4 regions of the Streptomyces sp. NPDC020299 genome follow, and region 2 is predicted to be linked to each of the others. Evidence: riboswitches for the same ligand, from Rfam matches in the RefSeq annotation. Region 2 holds a riboswitch; each other region holds the start of a gene.
What was found. Region 2 has a riboswitch for cobalamin ahead of ACH45E_RS09630 (HoxN/HupN/NixA family nickel/cobalt transporter). Riboswitches for the same ligand answer to the same signal wherever they lie in the genome.
Positions count from the first base shown of each region.

Region 1 (5,702 bases), on a different contig from region 2:
GCTCGGCCCGGGAGATCAGGCGGCCGATGACGGGGTCCCGGAGGCCGGTGAGGGCGAACTCCTCGAAGGCGTCGGGGTCGGCGCTCGGTTCGCCGCCCCTCGTGCCGGACAGCGTCACCAGCCAGCGGTCGTCCTCGACCGGGACGACGACCCCGCCCCGGCCGGGCGCCCGGCGCGGGTCCGCCTGGACGTTGACGACCGGGTACCGCAGGGTCGCGGTGGAGCCGGGGGCCCGGTAGACGCGGCTGGCGTAGGCGACGCCCGCGTCCACCACGCGCTCCACGACCGGGGCGAGGCCCAGTGCCGCCAGCCACTTGTGGGCCTGCGAGGCCCGCCCGCTCGCGTCGATCACCAGGTCCGCGCGCAGGACGGTCTCCTCGGCCCCCGGCCCGCCCGGTATCCGTACGCCCGTCACGCGGGACCGGTCGCCGACCAGCCCCCGCACCCTCGTCGCGTCCATCAGGGTGATCCGGCTCCGGGCCAGGACGTCCGCGCGGATCACCGCGTCCAGCAGGTCCCGGCTGCACACGATCATGTGGTGCCGTGAGTCGGCGAACCGCCGGAACCACTGCCCCGAGGGCGCCTTGCTGACCAGGTCGGTCATCACGTCGATCAGCCCGGCGCCCTTGCCGGCCAGCTTCCCGGTGATCCCCGGCAGCAGTGTCTCCAGCGCGGCCACTCCCCCGGACCACAGCAGATGGGCGTGGCGGGCCTGGGGCAGCCCCTTGCGCGGCTCGGGCCCCTCGGGCAACCGGTCGCTCTCGATCACCGTGACCTCGTCGAACCGGCTGGAGAGCACGGAGGCGGCGAGCATCCCGGTCGTACTGCCCCCGATCACGATCGCGGTGCGACGGCGAGCGGTCGTTCTCTCAGGCATACGTTCTCTCAGACATACGGAGTGAGACCTTCCCTCGCCACCGACTCCCGGCGGATCGTCTCCACGGTCGACGAATGCACGCGCAGCGCCTGCCCGATCGACTCCAGTTCGCCGGCCGGGACATCGGAGGGGCGGCCGTGATCGGTGTGTGCGGGGCCCGGGTCCACGCCCTCGCCCTGGCCAGCGGAGCGCGCCGCGTCGACGGCTACCAGGATGTCCACCGCGCCCGCGATGCCGCGCGCCGCGGTGTCGGGGTGACCGGCGGCGAGGGCCGCGCGGCGGGCCCGCTCGCGGCGGGCTCCGCTCAGGTGCGGGGCGAGTTTGAGCAGGGCGTCGTTGATGGCGGCCCGGCGCAGTTCGAGCTGGAGTTCGGCGCCGCTGACCCGGCCGGTCGCCGGGGCGGACGGGGCGGTGACCGTCAGCACGGCCTGCCACAGCGGTTCCAGGCGGCGGTGGGCGCGCCACATCCGGCGGCGTTCCTCGGCGAGCGGCCCGGTCTGCCCGGCGATGAAGCCGACCCCGACCAGGATCGCCTCGGCGATGGCGAACGGCGGCGCGACGTACGTCGACAGCCAGTCCCAGTTCCGGCTGCTCCAGCGGGCCCCGATCGCGGCGATCTTGGCGACGTCGAAGACGAGCCCGAGGGCGTAGGCGACCTGGAGGAGCACCACCGCGCGGCGCAGCCAGGTGTCGCGGACCTCGCGGAACCAGGCCCACAGCATGCTCGCGGCGGCCACGGCGGACACCATGTGGGCGACGAGGTAGAGCATGGCGAACTCGCGCATCCACGGCGTCGTCGCGTAGTAGGTGTCCAGATCGCGCAGCCGCTCGACGTGGTGGTCGCCGAGGAAGAAGGTCACCCACAGGCCGACGACGATCAGGGAGTACGCGATCCAGATCGTGCGGGTGCGCCGGCGCCGGGCCGGGGAGGGCGGCTCGCGCCAGGTGATGATCAGCCACAGGCAGGCGCCGCAGTAGACGCTGAGCAGCGAGTAGACCCAGAGGCCGGCGAAGTTCGGCACCCCGGTGAGCGCGTTGATGCGGTGCAGGTTGCCCGGCGGCAGGGAGGCGAACGTGACGGCGCCGATGCCGAGCAGCAGGGCCGTCGCCCGCAGGATCGGGTCCTGCCACGCCCGCCTGAGCAGTGGCACTTTGATCACGAAGGCCACGGCGAGCAGCACGGCCGGCACGGCGTAGGCGAGGAACGAGCCGGCTATGTCCCAGCGCATCACAGGCCGCCGGCGTTGCCCAGCGACGACGACAGACGGTCGGTCAGGGTGTCCTGGGTCGTCCGGCCGGGCGCGGCCGAGGGGCCGACGACCTTGGCGTACTTGGCCGCCAGGCGCAGTCCGCACTCCTCGGCCTCCCACTCGGCCTCGGCGGTCGTGGCGGCCGGGGACCGCGTGGCCATGGCGACCACCCGCTCCCAGGGGATGTCCTCCTCGGCCCGGGACAGCAGCCGGCGCGCGGCGGCGGGCAGGCCGGCCGGGTAGTGGACGTCCAGGGTCTGGTAGTAGATGTGGCCGATCTCGTGCCCCGCGATGACGAACTTGTGCGCGCCGGGCGCGCGGTCCTCGACCACGACGATGTACTCGTCGTCCTTGGCGAAGGTGACCCCGGAGACGTCCAACTCCGGCGGGAAGGCGACGAACTTGAGCCGTACGGGGCGGTCCAGCCGCGGGCTGAGCGTGTCGCACACGGCGTGCAGGAACGCCTCGGGCCCGGTCGGCGGGGTCAGGGTGCGGGCGGTGTCGCGGACGAGCTGGGCGAGGAAGCGCTTCGGCGATCTTTTCCGGCTCACTGACGGTCCTTCGTGATGTCCGCGCTCGTGTCCGTGTTCCCGGCACCCGTGTCCGTGTTCCCGGCGCTCGGGTCCGTGTCCTCGGATGTGATGATCATCTCGGCCAGGTCGGCGAGCGTGGCGAGCTGACGGGGGTTCATCCGCGGGGCGCGCATGGCCAGTCGTACCAGTCCGCTCTCGCGCAGCCGCAGCAGCGGGTCGGCCTGCGCCTCCAGGCTCTGGAGCACCGGCAGGAGGGCCTCGTACAGGGCCTCCGGCTCGTCCGCGGTGAAGTATCCGGCGGGGAGGCCGAAGAACCTGCGCAGCCGGTCGGTGTGTTCCAGGCTCGGCATGCCGCTCTTGCGCCACTCGCTCAGCCACTGCCGGCTGGTGCCCGCGATCCTGGCCAGCTCGTCCAGCGAGTAGCGCTTGCCGTCCGGTCTGCGCCGGGTCTCGCGGATGAAGTCGAGCCGCTGCCGCACCCGTTGGGCCAGCCCGGTGTCGGGGGCGGCGCCGCCCGCGAGCAGTCGGGCGACCACCTCGGCGGGGATGCCGGTGCGGTACGAGAGGCCGGCCACGTCCAGGACCTCCGGTAGCCGGCCCGGCCGTTCGGTCAGCTCCCCGAGCCGGTCGAGCAGGCCGGCGAGCGGGGCGTGGGCGTCACTCACCGATGTCCCCCCTGGGCATGTCGTCGGTTTCGTGGCTGAGTTGACGCGAGGCTACCGGGTCGCCCGCCGGTCGAGAAGTGATGTCAATGACAGCTGCTGAATTAGGCAGCAATCGTTGACAGTTGAGGCTCGCGCGGGACAGGATCATGACGCCACCCGGCCCCGGCCCCGGGTGCCGCCTATGGGGGAGCGGCATCGGGGGTCGGGACAACCCGGGTCGTCAGCGGATGAGCGTCCGTACCAACTCCACGGCCTCCCCGAGGAGTTCGACCTCCCGTGCGCTCATCGTCGGATTGGCGGCGCGCCGCCGCCGCGCCTCGGTCAGCCCCGTCTCCGTCAGGCCGGACGGGGCGGCGAGCAAGGCGGTGAGCAGCGCGCGGGCCGGGGCGGCGAGGGCTTCGCCGCCGACGGCGACCTCGGCGAGGATCACCGCGGACATGCCCCAGTCGAGACCGGGCGGCCCGTCCTCGGCGTTGCTCCAGTCGATGACCCGGGGACCGTCCGGGGTGAGGATCACGTTGTCGGGGTGCAGGTCCAGGTGCAGGACGCGGGCGCCGGGGGCGGCGGAGTCCCGGGCGGGGACGGCGTGCAGCAGCCGCAGCAGCCGGGCGAGTTCCGCGCCCGCCTCGGCCGCGCCCAGCGAGCCGTCCAGGAGGGCGGCCAGCATGGTCGGTCCGGACAGCCGTTCCATCACCAGGTCGGTGCGCGAGCCGGACGGCCGCACCCGGGGCACCGGGTAGCCGTGCTCCCGTACGTACGCCATCACCGCGCCGTCCGCGGCGGCGTCCCCCCGGCCCGCCCGGTCGCGGCGCAGCACCCACGCCTCGTCGATCTCGTACACGTCGGCCGTCCGGCCGGAACCCAGCGGTCTCCCCGTCGGCAGCATGACGCGACCCTAGCCACCTCACACGGCCCCCTGACTCCCCTGACGCACAGCCGCCTCCCAGCCGCTGTCTACCGCCGGGTACAGTGTCCGGGCGTCATCACACCCGTACGGGGGGAAGCCGGTGCAATTCCGGCGCTGACCCGCAACCGTAAACCGTCACGACGGTGAGCCGGACTGCCCCGTACGGACGTTGACCGGCTCACGTGCGCGGCAACCCGCCGCGCGCGGCACCGTCGAGGTCTACGGAGCCGAGCCGCCCGGGGTGTCCCCGTGCTGCCCGTGCTCCCCCGCAGGGAGAGGCAGTAGCCGACCATGAACGTCCGCCGCAGCGCCGCGGTTCTCGCCACCGTCGGCGTCATAGCCGCAGCCGCGCCCGCCACGGCCGCGTCGCCGTCGCCCTCCCCGTCGACGGCGCTCCCGTCCGGGCTGTACGGCAGCACGGACCCGAAGTACGACGGCGTGTGGCGGCAGTCCCTCGCGCTGCTCGCCCAGCGCACGGCCGGTGTCCGGCCCGCCGCGAAGGCCATCGACTGGCTGGTCGGGCAGCAGTGCGCCGACGGGGGCTTCGCCGCCTACCGCCCGGACCCCGCCAAGTCGTGCGCGAAGACCTCCGCCCAGGCCGACACCAACAGCACGGCCGCCGCCGTACAGGCCCTGCACGCGCTCGGCGAGCACGAGGGGGAGGTCCACAAGGCCGCCGTCTGGCTGAAGGCGATGCAGAACGAGGACGGCGGCTGGAGTTACACGCCGGGCTCGCCCAGCGACACCAACTCCACCTCCGTCGTCATCGGTGCCCTCGCGGCGGCCGGCGAGCACCCCCTCCAGCTCCGTACCGAGGGCAGGACCCCGGCCGAACTGCTGGCCAAGTGGTCCATCCCCTGCGACGAGGACGGCGGCGGCGCCCTCGCCTACCAGCCGGACAAGAAGGGCAAACTGGCGGCCAACGCGGACGCGACGGCGGCCGGGGTGCTGGGCTCGCTCGGCAAGGGCTTCGTGACGACGGCCGGGAAGGCACCGGAGGAGGGCTACGTCTGCGCCAACTCCGACAAGCCGCTCGCCCCGCAGCAGATCGCCCGCAACGGCGCCGCCTACCTGGCGGACCAGACGCACGACACCGGCCACCTCACCTCCAGCCTCCCCGGCGCCAAGGACCAGCCCGACTACGGCAACACCGCGGACGCGGTCGTCGCCCTCGCCGCACAGGGCTGGGCGGATCAGGCGCAAAGGCCGTACGCCTGGCTGGAGAAGCACGCGGCGCAGTGGGCGAAGCAGTCCGGCCCCGCCGCCTACGCCGAGCTGATCCTCGCCGCGCACGCGATGGGCGCCGACCCGCACGACTTCGGCGGTACGGACCTGGTGCGGGCGCTCGACGCGACCGGACCGGCGCCGCAGACGGCGGCAACGGGACGGGCGACCGGCGCTGAGACCAAGCCGGCGAAGCACGACTCGGGGACGAAGGTGTGGTGGATCGTCGGCACCGGCCTCGTCGCC
Region 1 is NZ_JBIRWL010000004.1:469,021-474,722, forward strand. Features, by position in the region: gene ACH45E_RS13560 (FAD-dependent monooxygenase) at 1-877, opposite strand, end outside; gene ACH45E_RS13565 (MAB_1171c family putative transporter) at 886-2,106, opposite strand; gene ACH45E_RS13570 (hypothetical protein) at 2,106-2,678, opposite strand; gene ACH45E_RS13575 (XRE family transcriptional regulator) at 2,675-3,325, opposite strand; gene ACH45E_RS13580 (phosphotransferase) at 3,546-4,211, opposite strand; cobalamin riboswitch at 4,282-4,411, shown strand; gene ACH45E_RS13585 (prenyltransferase/squalene oxidase repeat-containing protein) at 4,524-5,702, shown strand, end outside.
Region 1: it holds a riboswitch for cobalamin, as region 2 does, so the genes downstream of both, ACH45E_RS13585 (prenyltransferase/squalene oxidase repeat-containing protein) here and ACH45E_RS09630 (HoxN/HupN/NixA family nickel/cobalt transporter) in region 2, are expected to answer to the same signal.

Region 2 (5,702 bases):
GGCCTGGCGAGTCCGAGATCCACGAGGGCGTCCGTGAACAGGCCCTGGTGGACGTGGCGTTGGACGTGGACGTCGACCGGTTCGTGAAGCTGTACCTGGAGACGGTCGAGCGGCCGTAGGCGGAGCGGCGGGCTTACTGGTCGGTCGTGGCGGGGGCCGGGGTCTCGGTCTGGGGCTGAGGCGTCCAGCGTTCCTCGACCCTCGCCACCTTCCAGTACGCCACCGCCGCCGCCCACACCACCACGAACAGGCCGACGATGAGATAGCCGACGTTGCCGAGTTCGAGGCCGAGGAGTTCCATCGTGGCGATGACGAAGGCGACGGCGATGGACAGGCCGGTGATGGTGAGGTTGTAGAACACCTTGCGCACCGGGTTCGAGAACGCCCACTGGTAGGCGAAGTTCATGAACGTGCCGTCGAGGGTGTCGAACAGGCTCATCCCGGCGGCGAAGAGGAGGGGGAGGCAGAGGATCGCGTACCAGGGCAGGCCCGCCGCCGCGCCCGAGCCGGCCATCACCATCAGCGTGACCTCGGTCGCCGTGTCGAAGCCGAGGCCGAAGAGGAAGCCCAGCGGGAACATCTGGCCCGGGCGGGTGATGGACCTGGTGAGGCGGCCGAGGACGCGGTTCATGAAGCCCCGGGAGTCGAGGTGCTGTTCGAGCTCCTGCTCGTCGTACGAACCCGCCCGCATCGCCCGGAAGACGCGCAGGATGCCGAAGAGGGCGACCAGGTTGAGCGCGGCCACGAGATAGAGGAACGTGGCCGAGACCGTCGTACCCATGACGCCCAGCACCTGGTGGGTACGGGAGTTCTCGTTCATCACCCGGCCCGCCAGCTGTGTGCCGCCGGCGATCATCGCGGCAAGCAGGACCACGACGCTGGAGTGCCCGAGCGCGAACCAGAAGCCCACCGACACCGGCCGCTTGCCGTCCGCCATCAGTTTGCGGGTGGTGTTGTCGATCGCGGCGATGTGGTCGGCGTCGAAGGCGTGCCGCATGCCGAGGGTGTAGGCGGTGACGCCGAGCCCGATGCCGAAGGCATTGGAGCCGACCTCGTAGTGACCGGGGGCGACGAGGAGGAACAGGATGCCGAAGGCGACGACGTGGAGGGCGGCGATCACACCCATCAGCCCGGCGGTCTTGACGGTGTCCTCGCGCCGCCAGCGGAAGGAGGCGGCCTTGGTCTCGGGCCGGGTCTCGGGCAGGGTCATCCGGTTCACGCTCCAGCACCTCGTGGATCACTTCGTGAGCTGCCGTGGCCGGTCTCCTGGCTTACGGGTATGACGTCCTCCGTCCCTGCCTTCCCGGTCGTACGACCAGTGGCCCGGCGGGTGCCGGACGGGACGGGAACTCCCCGATCACAGTGGCGAGGGCCGCGTCGACATCGCATCGACTTCCCGAACACCACGGCCCGCCCACCGTAGGGGGGTGGGCAGTTGTCTGCAAAGCTGCGTACCTGCGCAGGTATTGAAGATCACAGAACCGCGCCTGCGAATATGACGGTATGCATCTCGTGCCTGCCGACCGCGCGGACCGTCGCACCATCGACGGTCACCGGGTGTGCGACGCCATCGCCGCGATCGGCGAACCCGGCCATGTGCGCGCCTGGGCCGACCGCTTCTCGCTGCTCGCCGACGCCAAGCGGCTCGCTCTGCTGCTCGCCCTGCACCGCACCGGCCCGCTCGCCGTGTCCGATCTGGCGATCGCGACGGGAATGAACGACCCCGCGGTGTCGCAGGCGCTCAGGCTGCTGCGGGCCGCGGGGGTCGTGGCGGGGGAGAAGGAAGGGCGGGTGGTCAGGTACCGGGTGGTGGACGCGGAGGTTCAGAGCCTGCTCAGCCACTGCGCGGCCGACGGAGGCTGACCGGCGAGTCGCGACGACGATGGCCGCGTCTCGCCTCCGGCGAGGCTGCCGGAGGCGCTGCCGCGAGCGTCGGGCGTCGGGGGTGGGGTCGACTCGGAGGCGGATGGGATCGGCGTGCCGGTGGATGTCACTTGCTCGGGCACTGCGCGGTCGACGGAGGCTGACCGGTGCGTCGCGAGGACGATGGCCGTGCCACCCGCGAGGAGCACCGCAGCGCCCCCGGCGGGCATGTGCCCGGAATGATCTACTCCGTGGAGTGTGAGGGTTCGCTTTCCCGGCAATGTGGACAGGCTCTCCCCGTCGTCCTTTCCGAGGGAGCCGCCGTGACCGACCTTTCGTCCAGGAATCCCGACTGGTGGCGCCAGGCCGTCATCTACCAGGTCTATCCCCGCAGCTTCGCCGACGCCGACGGCGACGGGCTCGGTGACATCCGGGGCATCGCCGAGCGCCTGCACCATGTGGCCGCGCTGGGCGTCGACGCCCTGTGGCTGAGCCCCTTCTATCCTTCCGAACTCGCCGACGGCGGCTACGACATCGCCGACCACCGGGACGTCGACCCCCGTCTCGGCACGCTGGACGACTTCGACGCCATGGTCGCCGAGGCCCACCGGCTGGGGCTGAAGGTCGTCGTCGACATCGTCCCCAACCACACCTCGCACCGGCACCCGTGGTTCCAGGAGGCGCTGCGCGCCGGGCCCGGTTCCGCCGCCCGCGACCGCTACGTCTTCCGCGCCGGGCGCGGCGAGCGCGGCGAACTCCCGCCCACCGACTGGCAGTCGGTGTTCGGCGGCAGCGCCTGGCAGCGGGTTCCCGACGGACAGTGGTACCTCCATCTGTTCGCCGCCGAGCAGCCCGACCTCAACTGGGACAACGAGGAGGTGCGCGCCGACTTCCGCACCACCCTGCGCTTCTGGTCCGACCGGAGTGTCGACGGATTCCGTGTCGACGTCGCCCACGGCCTGGCCAAGGACCTCACCGAGCCGCTGCGCGACGTCGGCGACCTCGACCCGACCGGGGAGGAGGCCCTGGAACACGTACCGCCGGGAAGCCACCCGTACTGGGACCGCGACGAGGTCCACGAGATCTACCGCGACTGGCGCAAGATCTTCGACGCCTACTCCCCGCCCCGCACGGCGGTCGCCGAGGCCTGGGTCCCGGATGCCCGACGCGCCCTGTACGCCCGCCCGGACGAACTGGGTCAGGCGTTCAACTTCGAGTATCTACAGGCGGGTTGGGAAGCGGACGAGCTGCGCCGCGTCATCACCGGCTCACTGGACACGGCCCGCACGGCAGGGGCCTCGGCCACCTGGGTCCTGTCCAACCACGACGTCGTACGCCACACCTCCCGCCTGATGCTCCCGCCAGGCACGGACGCCGACGCCTGGCTGCTCTCCGGCGGCCGGGCACCCGGCATCGACGAGGCGGCGGGGCTGCGCCGGGCCCGGGCGGCGACCCTGCTGATGCTGGCGCTGCCCGGATCCGCGTACGTCTACCAGGGCGAGGAACTCGGCCTGCCCGAGGTGGCCGGTCTGCCCACCGAGGTCCTCCAGGACCCGATCTGGGAACAGAGCGGTCATGTCCGCAAGGGCCGCGACGGCTGCCGGGTGCCGCTGCCGTGGACGGCCGGCGGCCCGTCGTACGGCTTCGGCGCGGCCGGCGCCTGGCTGCCCCAGCCGCCGGTCTTCGCCGCGTACGCGGTCCAGGCGCAGGACGGTGTCGAGGGCTCCACCCTGGAGTTCTACCGCAGGGCACTGCGCCTGCGCCGCAAGCTCCTCGAGGGCGAGTCGCTGACCTGGGCGCCGGACGCACCCGCCGGTGTCCTCCAGTTCGCCCGTTCGGACGGCTGGCGGTGCGTCACCAACCTCGGCGCCGAGCCGGTACCGCTGCCGCCCGGGGAGGTCCTGCTGAGCAGCACGCCGGTGCCGGACGGAGGCAACCTGCCGCCCGACACCACCGTGTGGCTCGCTTAGCCGCCCGACGCGCTGGGGGAGGGGGCGGCGGCGGGTGCCGAGGGGGCCGAGCCGACGCCCAGGCCGCTGAGGTCCAGCGCGGTCGACGTCTCGGTCGGCGGCGCGGTGAGCACCACCTGCGGCTGCCCGGCGGGCGGAGCGGGCGGGGTCAGCATGGTGGCCGGCATCTTCGGCGGGTTGGTCTGGGTGTTGAGGGTCGTGTCGAAGTCGACGTCGCCCGTCTTCTCCATGACCGTCATGTGGTCCAGAACCGTGTCGTTGGCCTGGTCGGCGAGGGCACGCACCAGCGAGTTCTTGGTGGTGGAGCGGATCTTCGCGATGGTGTTGAAGATCGAGCCGTGCGTCATCCGCAGAATGTTGGCGAAGTCGATGTCGAACTGCTTGCCGCTGTCACTCTTCAGCTGGGTGACGAAGCCCTCCTGCTGGGGGCTCGCGATGTTGGGCAGGGTGATGTTCAGCAGGGGCGCGATCTTGCGGCAGGAGACGTCCAGCGCGGCGTGGCCGTCGATCAGGTGGTTGCTGGCCGTCTTGACCGCCGGCGACTGGCCCTTCTGCAGCCCGATCTGACCGACCGGGTACTCCCAGAGTCCCGCCGCCCGCACCTTCACCACGAAGTCCCGGTCGCCCTCCGTCAGCGGGCCCCACTGGGTGTTGGCGATGATCCGGGACTGGTCGCTGGAAACGGTGGACACCCCGAGCATGCTCGGGTAGGCCATCGCTACCAGCGTCACCGCCATGGCCCCGCCCACGAAGAGAGTTCCCGTCGCGTTCCGCGAAAAGCGCACCGTGCCTCCTGCCCGGTAGTGGATCCCGCCCGCCGAAGCGAGAGGTTCGGACGCACTGGAGTACGGATGGGGAAGCCGGACGACTCTATGGTTTGGGCAAAAATTTTGGGGAGTCGCGGTGGCGGCCCGGGTTTCCGCTGGTCGCGCCCCCTTTCCGTTGACCGAACATTGACCAGTCACGGGGAGAGTCCAGACGGGCCCCGGTTATACGTTCGCCGCATGTCCATGTCACCACGGCCCGGGCGGCCCGCGCGGGCCGCCGCCCCCCTCCCCGTGCTTCCCTACCGCAAGCCCACCAAGGGCCGCGACTACTGGGTCCTGGACGACGTCCTGCCGGACGTGGACGCCGTACGGCAGCGGTGTCTCGCCAAGGACGACTGGGTCGAGGGGTATCCGTACACACAGGAGACCTGGCCGGGGCTGCGGGCCATGCCGGGGCTGGAGCCGGGCGAACTGGCGCGGATCGAGCGGCTGGTGAAGAAGGCCACGGGCGCCGGGGAGCTGTGGGTGCAGCGGGCGCCCGGCGGCGGCACGCTCAACCACAACTGCGTACAGGTGGTGGGCGAGGGGGAGAGCGAGCCCCGGCCGCACACCGACTCGCGCGCCCTGTGCCGCTACGCGGCCGTGCTCTACCTCAACCCGGGCGTGCCCAAGGACTGCGGCACCGCCTTCTACCGGCAGTCCCTGCCCGGCGGACGCCTCGGCGGCAACGTCGTCCAGGCCCCGCACAACAACCTCGTCGAGGCCCTCGGCACCCGGTTCGTCGCGCCGGACGCCTTCGAGGAGGACGTGCGCGTCCCCCACAAGTACAACCGTCTGCTCCTCTACAACGCCAACCTCGTGCACAGCGCGACCGGTTACTTCGGCAGGACGCTGGAGGAGAAGCGGATGACGGCGGTCTTCTTCTGGATGGCCTGAGTCTTCTGGATGGCCCGAGCCCCGCTCCCTGGCCGGCCGTCGGCGCGGGCGCTTCAGTACCGCAGCGCCCGCGCCACCACCGTCTTCACCTGTCCCGTCAGCTTGCGGTGACTCTGGGCCGTCGCCTTGCCCGACTTTCCGGCAGCCACGTTGGAGACCGTCGCGA
Region 2 is NZ_JBIRWL010000003.1:380,936-386,637, forward strand. Features, by position in the region: gene ACH45E_RS09625 (nucleoside hydrolase) at 1-119, shown strand, start outside; gene ACH45E_RS09630 (HoxN/HupN/NixA family nickel/cobalt transporter) at 134-1,210, opposite strand; cobalamin riboswitch at 1,239-1,423, opposite strand; gene ACH45E_RS09635 (metalloregulator ArsR/SmtB family transcription factor) at 1,504-1,863, shown strand; gene ACH45E_RS09640 (glycoside hydrolase family 13 protein) at 2,187-3,833, shown strand; gene ACH45E_RS09645 (DUF4142 domain-containing protein) at 3,830-4,618, opposite strand; gene ACH45E_RS09650 (DUF6445 family protein) at 4,844-5,536, shown strand; gene ACH45E_RS09655 (FxLYD domain-containing protein) at 5,590-5,702, opposite strand, start outside.

Region 3 (5,702 bases), on a different contig from region 2:
GAGCCGGAGGCGGTGGGCCAATGGCTCGCAGACCCCGGCTGGGCAGCCCACGGTGGGGAGTCGGTGCGGGACGTGTGCGAGCGGGTCGGGCGCTGGCTGGACGCCGCACAGGACACGGACGGCCGTACACTCGCCGTGGTCGAGCCGGAAGTCGTACGGGCCGCGGCCGTTCATGTACTGGGCCTGCCCGCATCGTCCTTCTGGCGGCTGGACGTACCGCCGCTGACGGCCACGGAGCTCAGTGGCCGGGCCGGACGGTGGAATCTGCGGCTCGGGCAGCCGCTGGCCGCGTCGGACACCGTCCCGGCGCGCTGAGGCCGTACGGGCGCGTCCCGCCCTGCACGAGAGGGGGCCCTCGGAAGGTTTCCGAGGGCCCCCTCTCGTATCCCGAAGCGTTCAGTTCGAGGCGGGAACTCTCCGCCCCGACGGGGCTGCCGCGGGCTTGGGATTCAGCTGCCGCTCGGCCAACTCACCGAAGAGCAGGCCGAATCCGCCCCACAGGACGGTCTGGATGGCCAGGGCCGACAGACGGAACCGCCACAGCAGGGTGGCCGGGAAGTCCTTCGGCACCTCGTTGATCGCCGGCAGGAACGCGTACGCCAGACCGATCACGACGACGAACACGGCCGCCGCGACCACCGTCGCCCACCAGGTGCCCAGGCCGGGCGCCAGGCGCTTGCCCAGTATGGTGGCGCCGATCGCGAGAAGGACGCTGAGCACCATCATCAGGAAGTACAGGGTGGTCCGCTTGCCGATGGTGTCGGGCTCACCGACGGACGGCGGGTTGGCCGGGTACTTCAGGAACGGTACGACGTACACGGCGAGCAGCGCGCAGCCGGACAGCAGCAGCGCCGTCGCACGCGGGCCGAAGCGGCCGATCCGGCCCAGCGCGAAGCAGTACGCGAGCGCGGCGATGCCACCGAAGGCGACCCCGTAGACCAGGACGCCGGTGGCGAGCCCGGCCGTGGACTGCAGGGAGCGGGAGACGACCTCCATCTCGTGCTCATGGGAGTGGGCGTCCTCGAAGCTGATCGCCTTGTCGACACTCGGCTCACCGAGAAGGTAGGCGGCGACCAGGGCGAGCACGCCGGCGGCCAGGCCGGCGAGCATGCCCCGCACGAGGAGATTTCTTACCGTTGCGGAATTCATGGGCGTGCGGCGTCCCTCGCGTCAGTGGCAGGGGAAGCCGAGCAGGTGGCGGGCGTCGTGCACCCACTCGTGGACGTCCGTGCCGCTGAGCACGGAGGTGGCGCCCTGCTCGGCGCCGACGAAGTACAGCAGGACGAGCATCAGGATGCCGAAGAAGACCGCCCAGGGGGCTATCGCCTTCAGCGGCAGCGTGGCGGGCACGGCGGGAGTGGTGGCTGTCGGCTGGGCGACGGTCTGCGCCATGGCAGAACCTCCTCCGGGAGTTCGCGTCCCATTTCGGTGGTGCACAGGACGACGGCCACGGGTCTGACTTGCCGGACACCCCGAAGGGCGTCTGGCATACAGTGGCGCGACCGTGCCGGATTCCCACCGGCTTCCGTCTCGCCGTCGTCAATATCGGACAGACCGTACCGCGTGACGCGGACACGGCCAAGACCGCACCACCCGGCGTGATCTTCCTCTCGAGCCGCGCGGCCGGCCGCACACGGGGCAGGCGGGTCAGGCGGGTCAGCCGTGCCGGCGTGAGCGGGCCGCCGAGAGCATGGACTTCCAGGATCGGTTTCGTTTGAAGGGCATCTCGAAGAGCTCTGCGAACAGCCAGGCCGACAGGATCGAAGCGGGCAGCCCCAGAACCACCGTGAAACAGAACGTGGGCAGTCCGGCCGATACGTAATCCGGGGCGATTTTCCGAACGATGACCATGACGATCGGCAGATGAATGAGGTAAAGGCTGTACGAGAAGTCGCCGAGGCCGCGCATGGGCCGCGTGGCCAGAAGCCGCATCACAGAGACGGGACGCCCGGTGGCGATCGCCGCCAGAAACATGGTCATGGCGGGCGCGACGGCGAGATCCACCCAGAAGTAGTGCTTTATTGTCCAGGTCGATCCCTGGACAACTATGAGCAATATCAGCGGCATGACGGCCACAGCGGCGAACCAATGCCAGGGCATGCGCCGTACCTTTTCCCGCGCGACAATGATTCCCGCGCCGACCAGACCGGCAACGAATACGGGCGCGAGATTCGGGGCAAGCCAGTTGTCACCCTCGACGGGTAACGAGTTTTCCGCCAACAGCCCGCGCAGGGCCACGAGTAGTGTCACGCCCGTGACCAGGAGTACCGCTCCCAGCCGTCGCCGGACGAACAGCAGCAAGGGAAAGACGAGATAGAGCTCCGCCTCCACGGCGATCGACCAGAACGCACCATTCGGCGTGCGAGCCGTGAACACATCCTGGGCCACCAGCCCATACACGATGATTGTTCTGAGGTTCGGCGGCCCATGATGGGAGGCGGGCACGACAAAGTAACCGACCACCGTGCTGAATGCGAGTGCGGCCCAATACGGCGGAAGGATTCGCCAGGCGCGACGCCGCAGGAACCGTGCGACACCGCCCTGTCGCCACCCGTGACGTGCCGGGGAAATAGCCAGCGAGAAACCGGACAGCACGAGAAAGAAGACGACGGCGAGACGCCCGTACATCAGCCAGCCCAGCCAGAACGGTCCCGAGTTCCTGGGAAACCCGGGAAAGGCCAGCAGCCAGCAATGAAAAAGGACCACATACAGTGCGGCCATACCGCGGAGCCCGTCGAGCCCCGGCACATGAATACCGCTGTTGACTTTGCTCCCCCCGCCCCCCTGCCGTACCAGGACGGCTATGTCAGACTCGCTGCTGACGGGACGGCTCGATAATGATGAAATTGTTCGGCCCTTCCTCTCGGCGCCGCGTTGAAGCGCACGTAGCCACCGCTCACGGTCCGGATGACACAGCGCCACCCGCGGTGACTCATACGTCGCACACAGCGAGGGAGTTCAATGCCGCACGCCCGGAGGCCGAGCCCGAGCACGGCGACGCCCCTGGCCGTCGGTGACGCCGGCCAGGGGCGTCTCAGGGGCGTGTCAGGTCAGCCGTCGGACTCGGGTGACGGGATGTAGGCGCCCGGCACGTCGTTGGGCGCGTAGACCTTGCCGTCGCCGGGGTACGGCTTGGTCCAGTTGTGTGTCTGGTACCAGGTGTAGCGGTTCATCTGCGTGGGGTTCGCGTAGTCGGGGACGGCCTTCGGGCCGGTCAGCCGCTGGTGCGACGCCCAGGTCTTCCACTGCGCCGCGAGCCCCCGCTGGGCCGCGGGCACCGCCGCGGACGTCGGCGCTGCCGCCGCCTTGGTGTCCTGGGGCGCCGGGGTGTCGGAGCCGCAGGAGGGCTGGGGGTTCACGCCGAGGGTCAGCGAGGTCCGGTTGGGCACCGCCGTGAACGGCGCGTTGTCCGCCTTCCGGGTGAACGCCCCGTACATCGGCGTGGCCGCGCTGTCCTTCTGGTTCATCGGGTGGATCCCGAGGATCTGCTCGATGGTGCGCATCATCGTGATCTGCGAGTAGTAGTGGTCGTCGACGGTGCCGCGCTTGGCCCAGGGGCTGATGATCTGGACCGGCGCCCGGTGGCCGTCGACGTGGTCGAGGCCGTTCTGGGAGTCGTCCTCGACCACGAAGATCGCCGAGTCCTTCCAGTACGTGCTGTGGGAGATCTCGTCGACCATCCTGCCGACCGCGAGGTCGTTGTCCGCGACCTCGGCGGACGCGTTCGCCGGACCACCGGTGTGGTCGTTGGAGAACCAGAACATGTTCAGGTTCGCCGGACCGTCCTTCTCGAAGTCCTGCTTCCAGATCTGGTACTTGTAGACGTCCGGGACGTCGAGGTCGAACAGCGGGAAGCCGGGCACCGCCACCTTGTTGAGCGACGGGATCGCCGAGCCCGTCTTGATGGGGTAGGCGGTCTGCTGCCCCGTCGCGTCCATGTTCTTGGCGTCGCAGTACAGGTTCTGCCAGGTCGCGCCGGCCGGCTTGCTCTCGATCGACTGGAACTCACCGTAGTCCTTGACGGATCTGCCGGCCGCCTGCGCACCGGTCCAGATGAAGCCGGACTTCTGGTGGCCGAGAACGTCGTCCTCGGTGTCGTAACTGCGGGTGTACTCACCGGCCGAGGACTCGGTGTACTCCGGGTTGTCCGACTGCATCAGCCAGTTGTGGCCCTCGGCGGAGTTCGTGCCGACGTCGTAGAAGTTGTCGTACAACCCGAACTGCTGGGCCAGCGCGTGCTGGTTCGGCGTCACGTTCGCGCCGAACGTCGTGAGCGACGGGTCGCCGTTACCCTGCGGCAGGTCACCGAAGACCTGGTCGTAGGTGCGGTTCTCCTTGACGAGCAGGAAGACGTGCTTGATCGTCGAGGGGTCGCCGAGCCGCGCCGGGACCGGCGTGGGCTTGGCGTGGCTCTTGCCGTCGGCCGACGTGACCGAGCCGCGGGTCCAGCCGTTCTGCTTGAAGACCTTGGCCGTCCGGTCCCTGATGACGCTGTCGTCCGGGAGCGTGAACCGCGTCAGGCTCGACGTCGTGTCGTGGGTGCCGTGCCCGGCGTTGTCGGGGCGACGGGCGTCTATGCCACGGGTGTTGGAGACGACCACGTTCTTTCCCACGGTGGCGATCTCCGAGGGGAAGTAGTCGGTGGGGAGCAGGCCGACGTAACTGGCCGGCTGCTGGGGGGAGGTGTAGCGGTAGACGGCGACCGCGTCGGCGCGGCCGAGCGTCACCAGCAGACGGCCGTCGTCGGTGAGTGTCACCGCGTCGGGCTCGTAGCCGACCTTCGCCTCCGGCCACGGCTGGGTGGCGATGGTCTGTACGACCTTGTCCTTGGCGGTGCTGATGACCGACACGTTGTTGTCGGCGGTGTTGGTGACGAACACCGCACCCTTCTTGGCGTACACCGCGGTCGGGTGCAGACCGACGTCGATGCTCCCGACGGCGGCGGACGGGTCCGCCAGGTCGATGACGCTGACCGTGCCGGTGGTGGCGGCACCGGTGTCCGGGTCGGCCGGCACCTGGGTGCCGTAGGAGTTCATCGTGGTGTCGCCGGCCTTGGCCGGACGCCCGCCCTCGTTGCTGACGTAGAGCTTGTCGCCGGCCATGGCGATGCCACGGGGGGCGTTGCCCACGGCCCAGCTCTGCTTGACGGTTCCGGTCGCCGCGTCGATGGCGACCACCCGGTTCTGGCCGTTGACCGCGGAGTACACGGTGGAGCCGTCCGCCGAGAACACCGCCGCACCCACCAGTGCGTGCTGGGAGCCGCCGGCCGGGATCGGGACGGTCGTCGGGTTGGCGAGGGTGCCGTCCGCGTTCACGGTGAACTTGGTGTAGCCGTCGCTCTGGCCCAGCCACAGCTGCTTGCCGTCGGGCGAGTACGCCGGGCCCTCCTGGCCGACGGAGCCGCTGCTGATGCGCAGGTCGTCCGCCTTGTTGGTGCCGACCTTCTGCTTCACCTGCCCGGTCCCCAGGTCCATGATGACCAGTGACGCGTCGCCGTCGGCGACCGAGGCGGCGAGATGGGTGCCGTCCGGGCTGACCGAGGACGACATGATCTTGCCGTCGTTGATGACGGTGCGGTCGCCGTACGGGGCGATGTACTGGTCCGCGGCGACGACCTGGCCGTCGTCGGTGACCTGGCCGACCTGCTGGGTGCCGAACTGGTGCGTCGAGGCAACCGCGGTGCCCGTGACGGCCAGGGCGAC
Region 3 is NZ_JBIRWL010000005.1:162,593-168,294, reverse strand. Features, by position in the region: gene ACH45E_RS15120 (histidine phosphatase family protein) at 1-315, shown strand, start outside; gene ACH45E_RS15115 (CbtA family protein) at 397-1,149, opposite strand; gene ACH45E_RS15110 (CbtB-domain containing protein) at 1,171-1,392, opposite strand; cobalamin riboswitch at 1,429-1,573, opposite strand; gene ACH45E_RS15105 (acyltransferase) at 1,657-2,748, opposite strand; gene ACH45E_RS15100 (bifunctional YncE family protein/alkaline phosphatase family protein) at 3,051-5,702, opposite strand, start outside.
Region 3: it holds a riboswitch for cobalamin, as region 2 does, so the genes downstream of both, ACH45E_RS15110 (CbtB-domain containing protein) here and ACH45E_RS09630 (HoxN/HupN/NixA family nickel/cobalt transporter) in region 2, are expected to answer to the same signal.

Region 4 (5,702 bases), on a different contig from region 2:
CGAGGTGCATGGGCAGTTCGCTGGTCGGCACCAGTGTGCCGAGCACCTGCCGTCCGGTGAGGTCGACGCCGGTCACGTCGTACGGCGTCAGCCGGTCGTACGGGACGCCCGACGGCGTGACCAGCACGGTGTCGCCGACGCGTACCGACACGTTGCCGGAGGTGCCGACGACGAGTCCCTCGGCCACGGTCCGGCGGGCCGTCGCGACCAGCGCCTCCCAGGCCCGTGACTCCTGCTCACGCACGCCCCTGCTCTCTTCAGCCATGGCCGTGATCCTGCCAGGGCGGCTGCTGACGCGGCGTCACGGTGGCGCTGTCCAGGCCGGAATCGAGCCCTCCCCGAAAAGGTGCATAGCTCCATAAATACCTCCCTACTCACGCTTGGCCGGAGATCATCGTTCATCACACGATCTTCCAATACTCTTTGCACGTTTCGTCGTGCATGTCGCCATTCCGGGGGGAATCATGGACTTGTACCATCTTCGTACACGTTTTCGCACCCGCCTTCACGCCCGCCTTCGCACCCGCCTTCACGCCCGCCTGCTCGTGACGGCCACAGCGGCGCTCGCCGTCGCGGCGGCGGCCCTCACCGGCGCCCGGGCCACGGCGGCGGGCCTGCCCAAGGGGCACGACGTCTCGTCCCACCAGAAGAACGTCGACTGGCCGGAAGTGAAGGCCAAGGGCGCCCGCTTCGTCTACATCAAGGCGACCGAGTCCACCGACTACCGCAACCCCTACTTCACCCGGCAGTACAGCGGCTCGCGCGAGGCCGGCCTGATCAGGGGGGCGTACCACTTCGCACTGCCGGACGAGTCGCCGGGAGCCGCCCAGGCCGCGTACTTCGTGCGCCACGGCGGCTCCTGGACCGCCGACGGCTGGACACTGCCGCCCGCACTGGACATCGAGTACAACCCGTACGACGGCGGGCACAAGTGCTACGGCCTGAGCAGGGCGAGGATGGTCGACTGGATCCAGGACTTCAGCGACGAGATGAAACGGGAGACCGGCCGCCGCCCGGTGATCTACTCCACCGCCCACTGGTGGAACGACTGCACCGGCCGCAGCCGCGCCTTCGCCGACCACGCGCTGTGGCTCGCCCGCCACTCCGGGGACCCCGGCGCCCTGCCGGCCGGGTGGTCGCACTGGACCTTCTGGCAGTACGACAACAGCGGCAGCCTTCCGGGTGACCAAAATCTCTTCAACGGCTCCCCGGCCGGACTGAAGTCGTTCGCGAGGGGCGACTAGCCGAAGGGCCAAACCGGAGCGGAACGGCCACCTCCGTATCCGGCACCACAATGCCCATCCCAGTTCATCTTCCGTTCACCCAGGTTGCTTACGGTCAACCAGCCAACGACGCTCGAAAGAATGCCTGGGTAAATGGAAAGCTTCTCGCTGATCCTCGCGATTGTGGTCGTAACCGCACTTGCGTTCGATTTCACGAACGGTTTCCACGACACCGCCAACGCGATGGCCACCACCATCTCGACCGGTGCACTCAAGCCCAAGGTCGCGGTGGCCATGTCCGCCGCGCTCAACCTTGTGGGCGCCTTCCTCTCCGTGGAGGTCGCCAACACGATCTCCAAGGGTCTCGTCGACGAGAACGGCATACGTCCCGAGGTCATATTCGCCGCCCTGGTCGGCGCGATCCTCTGGAACCTGGTCACCTGGCTGGTGGGGCTGCCCTCCAGTTCCTCGCACGCCCTCATGGGCGGCCTGATCGGCGCCACCGTCGCCTCCGCGGGCTTCGGTGCCGTCCACGGTGACGTCCTCGTCACCAAGGTGCTGCTCCCGGCGGTCGCCGCGCCGGTCGTCGCGGGCATCGCGGCGATGCTCGCCACCCGGTTCTCCTACGGCATCGGCAAGAACGCCGAGGGCGAGGCCACCCGCAAGGGTTACCGCGCCGGCCAGATCGCCTCGGCCGGTCTGGTCTCCCTCGCCCACGGCACCAACGACGCGCAGAAGACGATGGGCATCATCACCCTCGCGCTGATCGCCGGCGGTTCCATCGCCCCCGGCTCCAACCCTCCCACCTGGGTGATCCTCTCCGCGGGCATGGCCATCGCGCTCGGCACCTACATCGGCGGCTGGCGCATCATCCGCACCATGGGCAAGGGCCTGACCGAACTGGAGCCGCGGCAGGGCTTCGCGGCCCAGACCAGCGCCGCGACCGCCATCCTCGCCTCCTCCCACCTCGGCTTCTCCCTCTCCACCACCCATGTCGTCTCCGGCTCCGTGATGGGCGCGGGCCTGGGCCGCAAGGGCGGAGTGGTCCGCTGGTCCACGGCGACCCGGATGTTCGTCGCCTGGGCGCTGACCCTCCCGGCCGCCGCGCTGGTCGGCGCGCTCGCCGAGACGGTCACCGACCTCGGCGACTGGGGCACCGCGCTGGTGGCGGTCTTCCTCGTGGCCTCCAGCGCCGCGATCTGGAAGCTCTCCCGCCGCGAGGTGGTCGACGCGAGCAACGTCAACGAGACCGAGGAGCCGGCCGGCGTGATCACCACCGCGATCGCCGTCGTCACCCCGCCCCCGGTGGGTGTGGTGGCCGAGGACCTGTCGGCCACGATCCCGTCCCCTGCGGCACCCGTCGCCGCCGACCCGGCGACCCCGCCGGCCGCCGCCGTCTGATCCCGGGCACCCGGGCACCAAGAAAGCAGCCTCTGTTATGAAGATCGACTGGGCAGCCCTCGGCTCCGTCTTCGGCGTCAGCCTCGCGGTCACCGTCGGCCTGGTGGCCCTCTTCACCCTCGGCGTCCAGGGCCTGTCACGACGCGAACGCGCCGTCGCGCAGGGCGACTCGGCGGCGCTGGCCGTCACCGGGGCGTACGTGTGCTTCGCGGCGTGCGCGGCAGCGGTGGCCTACGGGATCTACCTGATCATGCACAAGGCCTGACCCAGGCCTCGAACAGGCTCCTTCCCGAAGACTTCGAAGTCTTCGGGAAGGAGCCTTTCGCATGCCGCCCCACCACCACCCGGGCTTCGATGTGGGCCTCAGCACACTCTCCCCGTGCAGGTCAACGGCAAGTTGACGGCCCTTCCGGGGCCGTGGTGGACTTCCGGAGCCATGTACGGCGGCAAGGGAGGAAGCCGGTGTGAATCCGGCGCGGTCCCGCCACTGTCACCGGGGTAGGTAGCCCCGGGAGCCAGGAACTCCCACCGCCGGTCTCGTCGAACCAGGGCGCGGACACCCTGAGTGAGGACATATCGCCATGCTCGCCTGCCGTTTGAGAGCGCAGGCTCTCAGGTACCGCACCAGATCGCTGCCCGCCCCCACGGCCGGCTGAGCCGATGCGTGCCGATCGCGTCTTCGCGTACGGCGCCGCCGCCGGCCTCCTCGGCGACCATCTGCTCGGTGACCCGCGGCGCGGGCATCCGGTGGCCGCGTTCGGGCGGGCCGCCGGTGCCGTCGAGCGGGTGCTGTGGCGGGACCACCGGGGGTGGGGCGCGCTGCACACCGCGGTGTGCGTGGGCGGTGCCGCCGGCCTGGGAGCCGTCGCCGCCGCGGCCGTACGTCCCTCCCGTGCCGCCTCCGTCGCGCTGACCGCCGCCGCCACCTGGGCCGTCGTGGGCGGAACCTCCCTCGCCCGCGAGGCCCGTGGCATCGGGCGTGCCCTGGAGGCCGGGGACGTAGAGGCCGCCCGGGCGCGGCTGCCGCACCTGTGCGGAAGGGATCCGCAGGCGCTCGACGCCGACGGGATCGCCCGGGCCGTGGTGGAGTCCGTCGCCGAGAACACCTCCGACGCGGTGGTGGGGGCCCTGGTGTGGGGAGCCGTGGGCGGGGTCCCGGGTCTGCTGGGCTTCCGGGCCGTCAACACCCTCGACGCCATGGTCGGGCACAAGTCGCCCCGATACCGGCGGTACGGGTGGGCCTCGGCCCGGCTGGACGACCTCGCGGGCTGGCCGGGGGCGCGGTTGACCGCCGTACTGGCCGCCGCGGCCGGGGACGACCGCCGCGGTGCCGTACGGGCCTGGCGGGCCGACGCGGACCGGCACCCGAGCCCCAACGCCGGGCCCGTGGAGGCGTCGTTCGCGGGGGCGCTCGGCGTGCGGCTGGGCGGGACGCTCTCGTACGGCGGGCGGGTGGAGCACCGGCCGGTGCTCCACCAGGAGGGACGCGCCGTCGCCGTGCCCGACATCGACCGGGCCGTACGGCTCTCCAGGCGCGTCGGTCTCCTGGCGCTCGGCGTCACCGCCGCCGCGCGCATCCTCGTGAAGGGACGTGGGAAATGAGCGGGGGTCTCCTCGTCGCCGGCACCACCTCCGACGCGGGCAAGAGCGTCGTCACGGCCGGGATCTGCCGCTGGCTGGTGCGGCAGGGGGTCAAGGTCGCGCCCTTCAAGGCGCAGAACATGTCCCTCAACTCGTTCGTGACGCGCCAGGGCGCGGAGATCGGGCGGGCACAGGCCATGCAGGCGCAGGCGTGCCGGGTCGAGCCGACCGCGCTGATGAATCCCGTGCTGCTCAAGCCCGGTGGGGAACAGAGCAGCCAAGTGGTGCTGCTGGGCAAGCCCGTGGGCGAGCTGAGCGCCCGTGGCTACCACGGGGGGCGCCAGCAGCGGCTGCTGGGGACCGTGCTGGAGTGCCTGGAGGAGTTGCGGGGCACGTATGACGCGGTGATCTGTGAGGGCGCCGGTTCGCCCGCCGAGATCAATCTGCGGCGGACCGACATCGTGAACATGGGGATCGCGAGGAACGCGCGGCTGCCCGTGCTCGTCGTCGGCGACATCGACCGCGGGGGCGTCTTCGCCTCCTTCTTCGGGACCGTCGCCCTGCTCTCCCCCGAGGACCAGGAACTCGTCGCCGGGTTCCTCGTCAACAAGTTCCGCGGCGACGTCTCCCTGCTGGAACCCGGCCTCGACATGCTGCTCGGGCTCACCGGGCGGCGGACGTACGGCGTGCTGCCCTTCCGGCACGGGCTCGGCATCGACGAGGAGGACGGACTGCGGGTGTCTTTGCGGGGCACGGTCCGCGAGTCGAACACCGCCCCGCCCGTCGGCGAGGACGTGCTGCGGGTCGCCGTGTGCGCGATCCCGCTGATGTCCAACTTCACGGACGTGGACGCGCTGGCCGCCGAACCGGGTGTCGTGGTGCGGTTCGTGGACCGGCCGGAGGAACTGGCCGACGCCGACCTCGTGGTGATCCCGGGGACGCGGGGCACGGTCCGGGCCCTGGAGTGGCTGCGGGAGCGGGGGCTTGCCGAGGCGCTCGTCCGCAGGGCCGCCGAACAGCGGCCCGTGCTCGGCATCTGCGGCGGCTTCCAGATCCTCGGTGAGCACATCGAGGACGAGGTCGAGTCGCGCGCCGGGCAGGTACACGGCCTCGGGGTCCTTCCCGTCCGCGTGCGGTTCGCCCGCGAGAAGACCCTCACCCGGCCTGTCGGGGAAGCCCTCGGCGAGCCGGTCGAAGGATACGAGATCCATCACGGGGTCGCCGAAGTGACGGGCGGGATTCCCTTCCTGGACGGTTGCCGGGTCGGCCAGACCTGGGGCACGCACTGGCACGGTTCGCTGGAGTCGGACGGCTTCCGGCGGGCCTTCCTGCGCGAGGTGGCGGCCGCCGCGGGCCGCCGCTTCGTACCGGCCCCCGACACGTCGTTCGCCGCGCTGCGCGAGGAGCAGCTCGACCGGCTCGGCGATCTGATCGAACAGCACGCGGACACGGACGCGCTCTGGCGGCTCATCGAGTCGGGCGCGCCGCAAGGACTGT
Region 4 is NZ_JBIRWL010000030.1:57,309-63,010, forward strand. Features, by position in the region: gene ACH45E_RS42805 (class II aldolase/adducin family protein) at 1-265, opposite strand, end outside; gene ACH45E_RS42810 (lysozyme) at 465-1,244, shown strand; gene ACH45E_RS42815 (inorganic phosphate transporter) at 1,377-2,624, shown strand; gene ACH45E_RS42820 (hypothetical protein) at 2,662-2,889, shown strand; cobalamin riboswitch at 3,029-3,169, shown strand; gene ACH45E_RS42825 (cobalamin biosynthesis protein) at 3,285-4,226, shown strand; gene ACH45E_RS42830 (cobyric acid synthase) at 4,223-5,702, shown strand, end outside.
Region 4: it holds a riboswitch for cobalamin, as region 2 does, so the genes downstream of both, ACH45E_RS42825 (cobalamin biosynthesis protein) here and ACH45E_RS09630 (HoxN/HupN/NixA family nickel/cobalt transporter) in region 2, are expected to answer to the same signal.